Regions from separate parts of the Cytobacillus sp. FSL M8-0252 genome, predicted to be linked through region 2. Evidence: riboswitches for the same ligand, from Rfam matches in the RefSeq annotation. Region 2 holds a riboswitch; each other region holds the start of a gene.

Region 1 (4,492 bases), 2.7 Mb from region 2:
GCGAATTAATGTACTTTTACCAGCGCCGCTGTATCCGATAACCCCGTAGATTTCTCCTTGATTCACTGATAGTGAGACATCCTTTAATGCATGGATGCTTCCTTGTTTTCCTGTAAAGGTTTTGGTTATATTCTTAAGCTCTATCATGATTTGATGCTCCCTCCGTAACGCTCATTTTTAATCATTTTACCAAGAGACGATAACTGATCCGTCAAATTCCTCTTCAACAAACTTTTCAATTTCTTCACTGCGGTAGATATCAGCTAATTTTTCAAGAATTTCATCATCTTTATTCTCCGTACGGACAGCAGCGTGGTTTACGTAAGGTGAATCCTTAGGCTCGATAAAGATAGCGTCTTTAGAAGGGACAAAACCGGCTTCAATTGCAAAGTTCGTGTTAATAGCTGCAGCGTCAAGCTCTTCTAGCTGACGAGCGATTTGAGCAGAGTCAAGTTCAATAAATTCATAGTTACCATTGTTTTTTTCAATATCACGAACTGTTGAATTAATACCTGTTTCAGGATCTAATTCGATTAATCCCGCTTTTTCAAATAGTAATAGAGCTCGGCCACTATTTGTTGGGTCACTCGGAAGACCGATTTTTGCGCCATCTTTTAATTCAGCTACATCTTTTACATTGAGTGCATAGATGCCCATCGGGAATGAAACGGTATCAAAAGATTTAACTAAATCTAAATTTCTATCTTCTTTAAATGCATTAAAATAAGGCTCTGTTTGAAAAATGTTTAAGTCAATCTCTTTTTCAGCTAATGCGACATTTGGCATCACATAATCAGTAAATACTTGTGATTTAATGTTGATATTTTCTTCTTTAGCTAATTCAATTACTTTTTCTAAGATTTGCTCATGTGGACCTGCAGTGACACCAATGACTAATTCTTCATCGTCATATAATCCTTCTGTAGAGTTGTTGGCTTCATCACTACCACATGCAGCTAAGCCTGTTAAAGATAATAAGACTGTTCCAGTTAGTAACCATTTTTTCATGATGTTTGAACTCCTTTTTGTTCATTTTGTTTTTCTAATAATCGAAGTGCTTGTAAAACAGAATGTTCACTTATCTCGTTTTTCATAAAGTGAATAGATTCAGTTGGGCGTATCGCCTTTTTTACAATTGTCTTCATTAATTGCTCATCATTCACATCAATAGTTAGACTAGAGAGACTACTTGGCAATTGCCAGCTCTCATAAAACGGGAGAAGGTAATCAACTTCCGTCCATTTTTCTTCAATGGCCAATTGACCAAGAATCCCGTAAGCGACTAATTCCCCATGAAGAAAATCTTGGGCTGCATCCGCTACGGTTAGTCCATTATGAAACGAATGGGCACCAGCGATTCGTCCTGCTTTTTCGCCGAATCCACCGACCATACCCCCAGTCATGATAATCGTTTCAATCACACGGATAAGTGCTTTTGAGGTTTCGTTTTTGGCTACTGATTGTAGTGCGGCTTCACCATCATTAAGCAATGTATCTCGGCAAATTTTAGCTGAAAATTGCGAAATTTGTTTAGGTACAGGAAGTGTTTCTTCAGGGTAAAAACTTTCAATTAGAGCTTCAGCTTCATAAAACTTGGCTAATGTATCCCCAATTCCTGCTTTTAAATAAGTAATAGGCGCTTTAGCAATAATTTCAGGTTCAACCAATACGAGGGTTGTCGCAATAGGGAACTCTGTATAATGAGTAAAGCTGCCTTCTTCATTATAAAAAACACTTAATGGTGTCCATGCGGCACAGGTAGCTGCGATTGTTGGTATAAGAATGGATTGAACAGATGCTTCAATCGCAACTGCTTTTGTTATATCTAATGCTGTCCCACCACCAATACCTATTACGCCATTAGCACCATCATTTGTTATTATTTCTTGGATGTCATGGACCTTTTTTAAGGTAGTGTGACCATCTATATAATGAAGGTGAACGTTGTTATCTATTACTTCCTTGGGCAAGTAGGGTTGCACGGCTTGCCAAGCTTTTTTACCGGTTATTATATGGTATTTGGAAACAGAAATATCTTTAAGTAGGTCGGGGAGTTCTGTTAGAATGCCTGAACCTAATAAATAATGTCCTGGAGCCCCTTTTACGATTGTTACAGTCATTTCCTCTCCTCGTTTCTCTTTTGATGTGATGATAAAAACAAAAATGCCTCTCATCATGAGAGGCATAAATATACTAGAATAGTAGTAAACCTCTCTCATATATCAAAATACCAAAAAGTATTTTGCAGGATTTAGCACCTGTTCATATGGGTATATGAATGGTTGCCGGGCGTCGCAGGGCCAGTCCCTCAGCCGCTCTTTATAAGAGAAAATGCTTTATTAAATTATATTCATAATATTATCTATTACATGAAAAGTCAATAACATAATTGAAATTAATCATTAAACTAGTGATGGTGTTCTACTTGTGGGGTGTTTTCTTCAATCGGATGAATTGAGTTCTTCGCTTCTTGATGAATTCCCGATGCACAGATAATGGCGATGCTTAATAAGAATGTTAGATAGAAGGGCACAGGTCGATTTTTCAATGCTTCCTTTAATGAATGTTTTTTGTGCATGAGAAGCATCATGGCAAAAATACTAATTAAATAAATCAGATCCATGCTAATGATCATAAATGTAACTTCACTGGGTACCAACATAATGCCTAGCATTGCCCCCATCATACTTCCCATGAGACTTGACGCTTGAGCTTCAACGAGTCCGTTTGTTTTAAACGGTAGTCCTATAAAAATGGCAATGACAGCGCTAATGAGAATTGATAATACAGTTGCTTTAGCCATTTCTGGTAACCACACAGATATAATCAAACCGATTGTTAAGCTACTCGTCATACCAACCACCATGGGAATACATTTAGAATATTTTGTAGCTATTTCTTTCTTTTTTCTAACGGCACTAATAAAGAAAAAGAAACTGTAGCCGACAACTAGAAAAAGACTGAACAAAGCAAGCATATTCAAATTACCCTCCTTTGGATGCTCATAAAATATCTCGATGCCTCCTTTCATATATATTTTGTATCGTAGTGATTATGTCAGTGCAATGATAAGAAACTTTTTATACTGTTCATTCGTAAATGAATAAAGCAATATTTTCAAACTAAGAAAAGTGGTAGTCTTGGTTTATAAGTTTTCATTCAGAACAGTTTTATAAAAAAAGGAGTTTTTATATGGGGGAAGAAATAAAGATTAGACCGATACATATAAATGATGCAAGAGATATTCATGATATGCATAGGCAAGATTCTATTATTCAACAAACAATGGCCTTATCATCGGGGAGATTAAAAGATATTGAAGATTATATTGAAGGACTTACAAAAGAAGACGATGTATTTGTTGCAGAATGTAACGGTCATGTTCGAGGGATAGCTTCCTTAGAAGAGAGAAGTGGAAAGTTAAGATATAGCGGAATGTGTCCATCTCTATTAATGAAGAAGTACAAGGAAGAGGGATTGGCAAGACGCTTCTTGAGCGAATAGTAAAGCTTGCCGATGAAGAGTTAGGACTCATCAGATTAGAGTTAGATGTATGTGCAGATAATATAAGGGCGATTGCATTATATGAAATGTTTAACGAGGCTTTGTCTAGCTCCGGACGCCATCGGCTCGAGGTCATAAGCCAATCCGTCAAAAAGGTTAAAAAACAACCTTTCTGCCGGCTCGTCTTATGCTTGTCACCGATAAGCGGGCGCCCTGCGCTTTTCTAATTTATAGATGTCATTATTATGGGAAGAATTAAAGAGAACCTTTAAATAGAAACGATTTAATGTTAAAATTTCACTTCCTGCACGTTAATTAAATCATAACTAAAGGAGAACAGCTGCTTTGAATCACTTAATAATGGAACAACTAAAAACCTATTTTAAAGGAATCAACCCAGATGATTTAGTTATGGAGCAGATGGAATTTGAAGAAAATGTGTATGATATCCTGTTGGAAGATTGGGGAGAGTCAATTGGCTCGGTTCGTATGGATGAATTAGGTGTGGCAGAGTTTTTCATTTATACGGATGAACTAGATGAAATTCCAGGGGAAATGAGTAAGTTTGATATGATCATGCAAGCAGAGCAGTTTATAGAAAGGTTCTATGATTCGACTTTCAGGCATGGGTTATATTTGTCAGCATACATTGACTTAGGTGAATATCATATGATTTTATATAATCGCAAAGATGAGCGGTTGAATAAGGAACTCCCTCATTCTGGAATTAGTTTTACAATGCTTAGTAATGGGGTATTAAGTGCAGTCGAAAGAGAAAGCATGGATTTTGAACTTGTCTATCCCAAAACACTGATTACGAATGAAGAAGCGAAGCGGATTTATTTAAATCATTTAAGGATTCTACCTGTTATTGCAAAGTATGATAATGACATATTTGTCAATGGTGATGATGAGTATCACTATGTTTATCAGTTGGAGGATTTTATTCTTGGTGTACACACAAATGGGGGAATACTTACCTCGGATT
Region 2 (4,492 bases):
GATTATTGGCAGTTTAATGATCGGTCTCGTACTTGTATTGTTCGTTAACAAAATTACGATTCAGAACCCTTACTTACTCATTGTAAAATATGGGGGTGAAGATGTGGAATCTCAACTAGAATCGCTATTATCAAAGGTCACTAATAAACATATGATGAAATCCAAATCTATCATGAATGGTAATCAAGTAGAAATTACTTATGAAGTAAGAATGAAAAAAGAGCAATCTCAAGTGGTGAATAATGTAACGAACCTTAGCGGGGTAGAGTCGGCTGTAATGTTAAGCTATGACGGTAATTTTACAGCGTAAATGAACAGGAGAAAGGAATATGATTAAACGCAAATATGTCGTTCTCGTTTTTCTAATGTTGGCTGTTTTATTTGTTGGTATTCTATTCTTTCTACCTCATTTACTTCCAAAAGGGGAAGTAGTTGATCACTCTTATGTTTCAAAAGTATTCAATAAAAATAAAGTGACTCAAGTTGAGTTAACCCTAGCAGAAGATGATTGGGAAGATATACTAGAGAATCCGACGGAAGAAGAATATAAGATGGCAAATGTGACGATAAATGGAACTAAATTGAACCAAGTAGCTGTTCGGACAAAGGGGAATTCTTCCCTTTCTTCCGTTGCTAGAATGGAAGATTCTGATCGTTATAGCTTCAAAATAGACTTTGATTACTATACCGATCAAACTTTATATGGATTGAAAAAGTTGAATCTAAATAACCAATTTAGTGATGCTACGCAAATGCGAGAATATTTATCGTATCAATTAATGGAGAATATGGGATTACCCACACCTGCTTATTCTTATATGTATGTGACCATTAATGGTCAGGAATGGGGATTATATTTAGGTGTTGAACAAGTAGACGAAGTGATGCTTGGAAGATATTTTGAAAATCCATATGGATCATTGTACAAGCCAGATGGTACAAATAGTGACTTGAAATGGGTAAGTGATGATATTGATGATTACTCAGGTTTAAACTTGAAATCAGAGGAGCAAGATGAACAAGCGTTAATAGATATGTTAGATAGTATCAATAATGGTGGCAATTTAGAAAAAACTTTAGATGTGGATCAAGTATTACGATATTTTGCAGTAAATACGGCTGTCGTTAGCATGGATAGTTACCAAGGGCAAATGAAGCACAACTATTATTTATATGAAAATGATGGTAAGTTCTCAATCATTCCGTGGGACTATAATATGGCATTTGGCGGCTTTGGAGTAGGTATGGGTGGCGGAGGACGCATGAACGGAGATTCTTCAATCGCTGAAGAAAACCAAAACAAAAATCAAAATCAGGAACAACAAGGTCTAGCACCAGGAGAAGGTGGGCAAGGTGAGGATGAACAAGGTCAAGTTCACCAAGCTGAAATGGGGAACTTCGATGGTGGCATGGGAAATAGTAATTTAATGAGTGAAGATACGATTAATTTCAGTATTTCCGAACCTGTAGCTGGTACTTCTTTAGATGAGAGGCCTTTACTTAATGCTTTATTGGCAAATGATGAATTTAAAAAGCAATATGAAGCATACCTTGAAAAGATTGCCGAAGAATATATGACAAAAGAGTCTTACCAAAATACAACTACACAAATTAGTACATTGATTCTTCCTTATGTAGAACAGGATCCTACCAAGTTTTATACAACAGAAGAATTTCTACAAGCAGTGCAAGGTGATGAGAGTTTACCAGCATTTGCTGAGGCGAGATCAGAATCGATACTTGCTCAGCTTTCAGGTGAATTAGAAGTAGAATCACAAGCTTCTGAAGTCAATAACATGTTCCCTAGCCGAGCAGGTGGTGATGACCAGGAAGGTCAAGAAAGAGGAGAAGTATTCCAACCGCCAAACGGTAATGAAGGAAACATTGATGGTGAAATGCCTGAACGTCCGCAAGGCAATGGAGACTTTCCGCAGGAAGGAGATTTTGAGACACCAGAAGGGTTTGAAGGTATGCCTGGTGGTGAGGGACGTGGACAAGAAGAGCAACCTAGTACAGTAAAGTTCAAAACGTCAGCAATCATCTTGTATGTGGGTCTAATCACAGCTTTATTAGGAACAACTTTTTTTATCTTCTTGTTTAAACGAAGAGGAAGATAAGTAAATGCATAAAAAATCAAAATACTATTGACAATTAATTCAATACCCGATAAAATTTCCTTTATCAAAGCAACACATTAAATTTAATATGATTCTTATCGAGAGAGACTGAGGGACCAGGCCCGAAGATGTCCGGCAACCTCCTTTTAAAGGGAAGGTGCTAAATCCTGCAGAATGATTTCATTCTGAAAGATAAGGTTTAATAACAATCATTTGTTGAGCCTCTTTCAAAGTGAAAGAGGCTCATTTTATGTTGTAGAGGATTTAGGGAGGGTGAGGTAAATGATTGAAGTCAATCATTTAGTGAAAATTTATAAAAGCAAAAAGAAGCAAGTAATAGGGGTTGACAATGTATCCCTTTCTATTAAAGAAGGGGAAATATACGGGATTATTGGCTATAGTGGAGCAGGGAAAAGTTCTTTATTACGCTGTCTAAATTTATTGGAGAGACCGACATCTGGTGAAGTGAAAATTGATGGCGTTGATTTAACATCTTTAACAAGTAAAGAATTAAGAAAAGCAAGGCAGAAGATAGGTATGATTTTTCAGCATTTTTATTTAGCGAGTTCGAAGACAGTGTATGAGAATATTGCCTTTGCTTTAAAAGCGGCAGGTAAAAGCCCGAAAGAAATAGATATCAGGGTGAAAGAACTATTAGAATTAGTGGGTTTAGCAGATAAAATTCATCAGTATCCCACACAATTAAGTGGTGGTCAAAAGCAAAGGGTAGGAATAGCCAGAGCACTCGCTAATGATCCAAAGGTTTTACTTTGCGATGAAGCCACGTCAGCTCTAGACCCTAAAACAACAAAATCAATCCTGAACTTATTAAAATCAATTAATAAAAAGCTAGGATTAACCATCGTACTTATCACTCATGAGATGGAAGTAGTCAAAGAGATTTGTCATAGGTTAGCTGTTATGCAAGATGGAAAGGTCATAGAAGAGGGACCGGTGTATGATATATTTGCGAATCCAATTGAACCACTTACAAAGGATTTCATTCAGAGTGTTCTTCAATTTGACTTACCACAACAATTGATTGAAAACAGGAAGGGAACAATCATTAAGATTCAATTTAAAGGTGCAATAGCAGAAGAATCTGTTGTTTCTGAACTGTTCCAAACATTCAAAGTAAAAGGAAATATTCTTCACGGCAAGATTGAATATATTCAAGAAGTACCTCTTGGTATTTTTATTATGGAGTTGACTGGCGAAATACCTGAAATAGAAAGAGCTATACAATATATTCAAGAAAGAACACAGAATTTGGAGGTAGTTGAACATGTTGCTTGAGTCCATTCAGGCGTTACTTCCTGAACTAAATACAGCTGTATTACAAACAATTTATATGGTCGCCATTTCTTTAGTTGCGGCACTTATACTAGGTCTTCCACTAGGGATCTTATTATTCGTTACAGACGAAGGATTGTTCTTAAAGAATAGATTTGTAAATGCTGTTACCGGTTGGATTGTCAATTTGATCCGCTCTATTCCTTATATTATTTTGTTAGTAGCTCTATTGCCGTTAACAAAATTAATTGCAGGTTCAACTATTGGTCCTACAGCGGCTTCTGTTTCATTATCTGTAGCAGCGATTCCGTTTTTTGCAAGATTGGTAGAAACATCCTTAAGAGAAATAGATAAAGGAGTCATTGAATCTGCAGTAGCAGTAGGCGCTTCCCCTTGGATGATAATTAAGGAAATTCTTGTCCCAGAAGCGAAACCTGGAATTGTTCAAGGTTTAACGATTACGACTATTAGTTTAATTGGTTATTCAGCAATGGCAGGTATTATTGGCGGCGGTGGTATTGGTGATTTAGCGATACGTTTCGGTTACTATCGCTATGATAATGTCATTATGATTACGACAGTAATTGTCCTCGTTGTATTGGTGCAAATCATTCAAATTGGTGGGGATAAATTAACTAAATATGTAGATAAGAGATAATAAATTCAAACGATAGATATAGTAAAGGGGATGGAGCCTTTACTATATCTATTTATCCTAATGATTGAGTATTAAAGAGAAGATGGAAACAGACGGGGAGGAAGGATTCTATGAGCACGATAACAGCTTCATCTAAGGAAGCGTATTTAGCTGAACAACTCGCTCGACCATTTATTAAGACGGCTCAACAAGAAGAATTATTTCATAAAGCTACGATATTAGCAGAAGGATTTAGTAAGAGGGCGCAAAAGATTGATGAAAATGCAGAATTCCCTTTTGAAAATTTTGAAGAATTAAAACAATCAAATTACTTAAGTTTAACGATTCCGAAAGAATATGGTGGTAAAGAGATTTCCTTATATGAATATTTCTTAATACAAGAAAGGATTGCCCAAGGTGATGCGTCTACGGCTTTATGTATTGG
Region 3 (4,492 bases), 2.4 Mb from region 2:
CAATTGTACGTTTATTAAAATTTAACGATAGCCCCTTTTCCACATAAAAAAACTGTAGAAAACTCATTAAAGGAGTTTTCTACAGCCATAATTTTCTAATTTATTTTAAAGCTTCCTTACGCAATTCTTCCGCTTTATCTGTGCGCTCCCAAGGTAAATCAATATCTGTACGACCAAAATGTCCATAAGCAGCTGTTTGCTTGTAAATCGGACGGCGTAAATCAAGCATTTTGATAATACCAGCAGGACGGAGGTCAAAATTGTTTCTAACAACTTCAACTAAAACATCCTCAGATACTACTCCAGTTCCAAATGTATCAATACTGATGGATACCGGCTGAGCAACACCAATTGCATATGCTAATTGTACTTCCGCTTTGTCAGCTAGTCCAGCAGCAACGATATTCTTTGCTACATAGCGAGCTGCGTAAGCAGCTGAACGGTCAACTTTCGTTGCATCCTTACCAGAGAATGCACCACCACCGTGACGTGCATAACCGCCGTATGTGTCAACGATAATTTTTCTACCAGTTAAGCCAGCATCACCTTGAGGTCCACCAATAACGAAGCGACCTGTTGGGTTGATGAAGTATTTTGTGTTTTCATCAATTAATTCAGTAGGAACAACTGGGTTAATTACATGCTCTTTTAAATTGCGTTGAATTTGCTCTAAACTAATTTCTGGATGGTGCTGCGTAGAGATAACAATTGTATCAATACGTACAGGTTTGTTGTTTTCATCATATTCTACTGTTACTTGTGTTTTACCATCTGGGCGAAGGTAAGGTAAGATTTCCTCTTTTCTTACTTCAGCTAAACGGCGAGAAAGTTTATGAGCTAATGAAATAGGTAATGGCATAAGCTCTTTTGTTTCATTACATGCAAAGCCAAACATTAAACCTTGATCTCCAGCACCAATGGCTTCAATTTCTGCATCAGTCATCTGTCCTTCACGCGCTTCTAATGCTTGGTCTACACCCATAGCAATATCAGCTGACTGTTCATCAATAGAAGTTAATACAGCACATGTTTCAGAGTCAAAGCCATATTTTGCACGTGTATAACCAATTTCCTTAATGGTTTCACGAACGATTTTTGGAATATCTACATATGTGGATGTAGTGATTTCTCCTGCAACCAATACAAGACCTGTAGTAACAGACGTTTCCGCAGCAACCCTCGCATTTGGGTCCTGTGATAAAATAGCATCTAATATTGCATCAGATATTTGGTCACTGATCTTATCCGGATGACCTTCAGTTACTGATTCAGAAGTAAACAATCTACGTTTTGTTGACATCTGACTTCCTCCTTATTTATCGAATCAATAAGACTTTATTATAGTCTTTATTTTTGATACGGAACTCATTCCCTTATTTGAATCTTCATTATTTATGGGCCAATGTTTATCTCATACCCTTAATAACCTATGCGCTAACTTGGAATATTGAGAATAAAATGGTTGGTCTTTTTCCCATACATAAATAGTACATTCCAAAAGCCGCTCCTCGTATTCGCCAACATCATGTTAAAAAGCATGAAAAAAAACCTCTTCTCTGATTTAGTGAAAAGGTTGAAGCAAAATGATTCGCGCCTTTCACTCTTATCGTTCAAGGATAGTGAGTAATAAATCCTTGCATCAGGTTAGCACCTTTGCTCATGAAAATGTAGTTGGCAGGTTGCTGGGTTTCATAGGGCCTGTCCCTCCACCAGCTCGGGATAAGAGAGTATCCGTTCAAGGATTCATCATAACTTACACATGGAATATAGTCAAATGTTTTTCATTAACAATTCAATGTAAAAATTGTCATATCCGACTCTATAAACTTTAGTTTTGATAACGGATAATTTTAGTTAAGATCATACCGTTCTTTTTCCTTAATATATATAAAAATTACATTAAATTTGCTGATTATCCTTTTTAAATTTGCAAAAGCTATTTATAATGAATACTGCCTGTATTTGTGACAATTTCATTAATTATATAAAAATGATTTATATAGTATAGACTGAATGAATAAATGTGTTATACTATTTTTGAAGAAATAATCACAAATAGCGACTGAGATGCATATCTCTTAAATAATATTATATAAAGGAAGGTATTCATCAGATGAATTCTGTATCGATAACTGAGTTAAATGATTTACTAAAAGGCGAAAACATCCAAGTTCAATTATCTGTGCCGCAACTAGTTGAAAAAGTATTAAACAGAAACGAAGGTGTTCTTACATCTACCGGTGCAATTCGCGCGACAACAGGTAAGTATACAGGTCGTTCACCTAAAGACAAATATACTGTTGAAGAAGCAAGCTCTAAAGATAAAATTGACTGGGGAAGTGTGAACCAACCAATTTCTGAAGCAGTCTTCAATAACTTATACAACAAGGTGATTGCTTTCTTAAAAGAGAAAGAAGAAGTTTTCGTATTCAAAGGATTTGCTGGTGCGGATAAAAAACACCGTATGCCAATCCAAGTAATTAATGAATATGCTTGGCATAACCTTTTTGCACACCAATTGTTTATTCGTCCTACAGAAGAAGATTTATTAGATCACGAATCTGAATTTACAGTTATTTCAGCACCTAATTTCAAAGCAGACCCAGCAGTTGACGGTACAGCTTCAGAAACTTTTATCATCGTTTCATTCGAACGCCGTATTGTACTTATTGGTGGTACTGAGTATGCTGGTGAGATGAAAAAATCTATTTTCTCTGTTATGAACTACATGCTTCCTGAAAATGGAATTCTCCCTATGCACTGTTCAGCCAATGTTGGCCGCGAAGGTGATGTTGCTTTATTCTTTGGCCTTTCCGGAACTGGTAAAACAACATTATCAGCTGATCCCAACCGTCGTTTAATCGGTGATGATGAGCATGGCTGGTCTCCAAATGGAGTATTCAACATTGAAGGTGGCTGCTATGCGAAGTGTATCGACCTTACACGTGAAAAAGAACCACAAATTTTCGATGCCATCCGTTTTGGCGCTGTACTTGAGAATGTTGTATTAGACAAAGAAACACGCGTAGCAGATTATGCGGACAATACGCTAACGGAAAACACGCGTGCGGCTTACCAATTACAAGCAATTGACAATATTGTTGACCCGAGTATTGCAGGTCACCCGAATACTATTATCTTCTTAACAGCTGATGCTTCTGGTGTATTACCTCCAATCTCTAAATTGAATAAAGAACAAGCAATGTATCACTTCCTAAGTGGATACACTTCTAAGCTGGCTGGTACTGAGCGTGGTATTACTTCACCACAAGCGACTTTCTCCACTTGTTTTGGATCACCATTCTTACCATTACCAGCTCAACAGTATGCAGAAATGCTTGGTAAAAAAATTGACGAGCATAACGCGAAAGTATTCCTAGTAAACACTGGTTGGACTGGTGGAGAATATGGTGTAGGAAGCCGTATGAAGCTTGCTTATACACGAGCAATGGTTGAAGCTGCTCTAGAAGGCGAACTAAATTCTGTTGAGACAGTAACTGACCAAGTATTCGGTTTAGAAATTCCTCAACATGTAACTGGTGTTCCAGATGAAGTACTATTGCCTAACAAAACTTGGCCAGACCAAGATGCATATAATGTAAAAGCAAAAGAACTTGCTAATGAATTCCGTGAAAACTTCAAGAAATTCGGTAATATCTCTAGTGAAATCGCTGAAAAAGGCGGTCCTATCGCTTAATTAAAAAAACCTTCGAGCATCCGACTCGAAGGTTTTTTGTTTCAATAATTTCACTTCACTCATCACTCACTGTTTATTTTTGAGGGTCAAAATACCGGTTCAACCGGCTTCGATTTCTAATAAGTGCGATTAACTTAAGTCAATCGATTAGCTAATCTCACCAAGTTGCAATCGACGGCTTGTTTCATATAGCCACCACTCACTATCTTTCCTATGTATCCAATATTCGCCCTTTATGAGTCTACAAATTAGCTGCTAACTTAAGAAACGATGATCTTTTGTTGATGGTCACCGCTTAATAAATACTTATATTCATGCAAAGTTTCAATAGACATTTGTATACAAAATAAGCACAACACTGCAAAAGCAGTCGGGCCAATTTTTAATTTGTAGTTTTTAGCGAAATCAGTTGATAAAAGATTTTCGTACAATCATTTTCCATTTCTAACTTTTGGATGCTTCCCATTCCACTGATTTCACCGTCTCTTGTTTTCTTTACTTCAAGTGGAATATTTAGTGGGTAGAGGCGGTATCCTTCTTTTGTTAATGTAAAAAGGTTTTCATTTAGCCTCTCTTCTCTTCCTTTCGTAACGATCATTGTATTTAATTCTAAAGGCATACCCATAATTGTTTTGCTCCTTGTTCATCGAGTTTTATATTACTATTGTATCTTACAATCTCTATACAATAAAGCTTATTGTTCTTTCATCCACCGCCCAAGATCACGGACAATTTGTCTATTAATAGCTGGCGGAAAATAATGCGTATATTCTTTGAAATACCATGTATCTACAG

The links. A riboswitch is a leader RNA that binds a small molecule or an ion and turns the genes downstream of it on or off. The one in region 2 is predicted to bind S-adenosylmethionine.
Region 1: another riboswitch for S-adenosylmethionine. It lies ahead of MKX83_RS20260 (iron-containing alcohol dehydrogenase family protein); the one in region 2 lies ahead of MKX83_RS06700 (methionine ABC transporter ATP-binding protein).
Region 3: another riboswitch for S-adenosylmethionine. It lies ahead of metK (methionine adenosyltransferase); the one in region 2 lies ahead of MKX83_RS06700 (methionine ABC transporter ATP-binding protein).

The regions. Positions count from the first base shown of each region.
Region 1 is NZ_JBBOWZ010000001.1:3,991,983-3,996,474, reverse strand. Features, by position in the region: gene MKX83_RS20270 (methionine ABC transporter ATP-binding protein) at 1-147, opposite strand, end outside; gene MKX83_RS20265 (MetQ/NlpA family ABC transporter substrate-binding protein) at 187-1,008, opposite strand; gene MKX83_RS20260 (iron-containing alcohol dehydrogenase family protein) at 1,005-2,120, opposite strand; SAM riboswitch class I at 2,213-2,328, opposite strand; gene MKX83_RS20255 (hypothetical protein) at 2,408-2,983, opposite strand; gene MKX83_RS20250 (hypothetical protein) at 3,193-3,504, shown strand; gene MKX83_RS24685 (GNAT family N-acetyltransferase) at 3,438-3,731, shown strand; gene MKX83_RS20245 (hypothetical protein) at 3,850-4,492, shown strand, end outside.
Region 2 is NZ_JBBOWZ010000001.1:1,279,289-1,283,780, forward strand. Features, by position in the region: gene MKX83_RS06690 (DUF4956 domain-containing protein) at 1-310, shown strand, start outside; gene MKX83_RS06695 (CotH kinase family protein) at 330-2,117, shown strand; SAM riboswitch class I at 2,210-2,316, shown strand; gene MKX83_RS06700 (methionine ABC transporter ATP-binding protein) at 2,400-3,413, shown strand; gene MKX83_RS06705 (methionine ABC transporter permease) at 3,403-4,068, shown strand; gene MKX83_RS06710 (acyl-CoA dehydrogenase family protein) at 4,179-4,492, shown strand, end outside.
Region 3 is NZ_JBBOWZ010000001.1:3,696,386-3,700,877, forward strand. Features, by position in the region: gene metK (methionine adenosyltransferase) at 101-1,300, opposite strand; SAM riboswitch class I at 1,601-1,726, opposite strand; gene pckA (phosphoenolpyruvate carboxykinase (ATP)) at 2,114-3,697, shown strand; gene MKX83_RS18510 (DUF2584 domain-containing protein) at 4,080-4,322, opposite strand; gene MKX83_RS18515 (alpha/beta hydrolase family protein) at 4,392-4,492, opposite strand, start outside.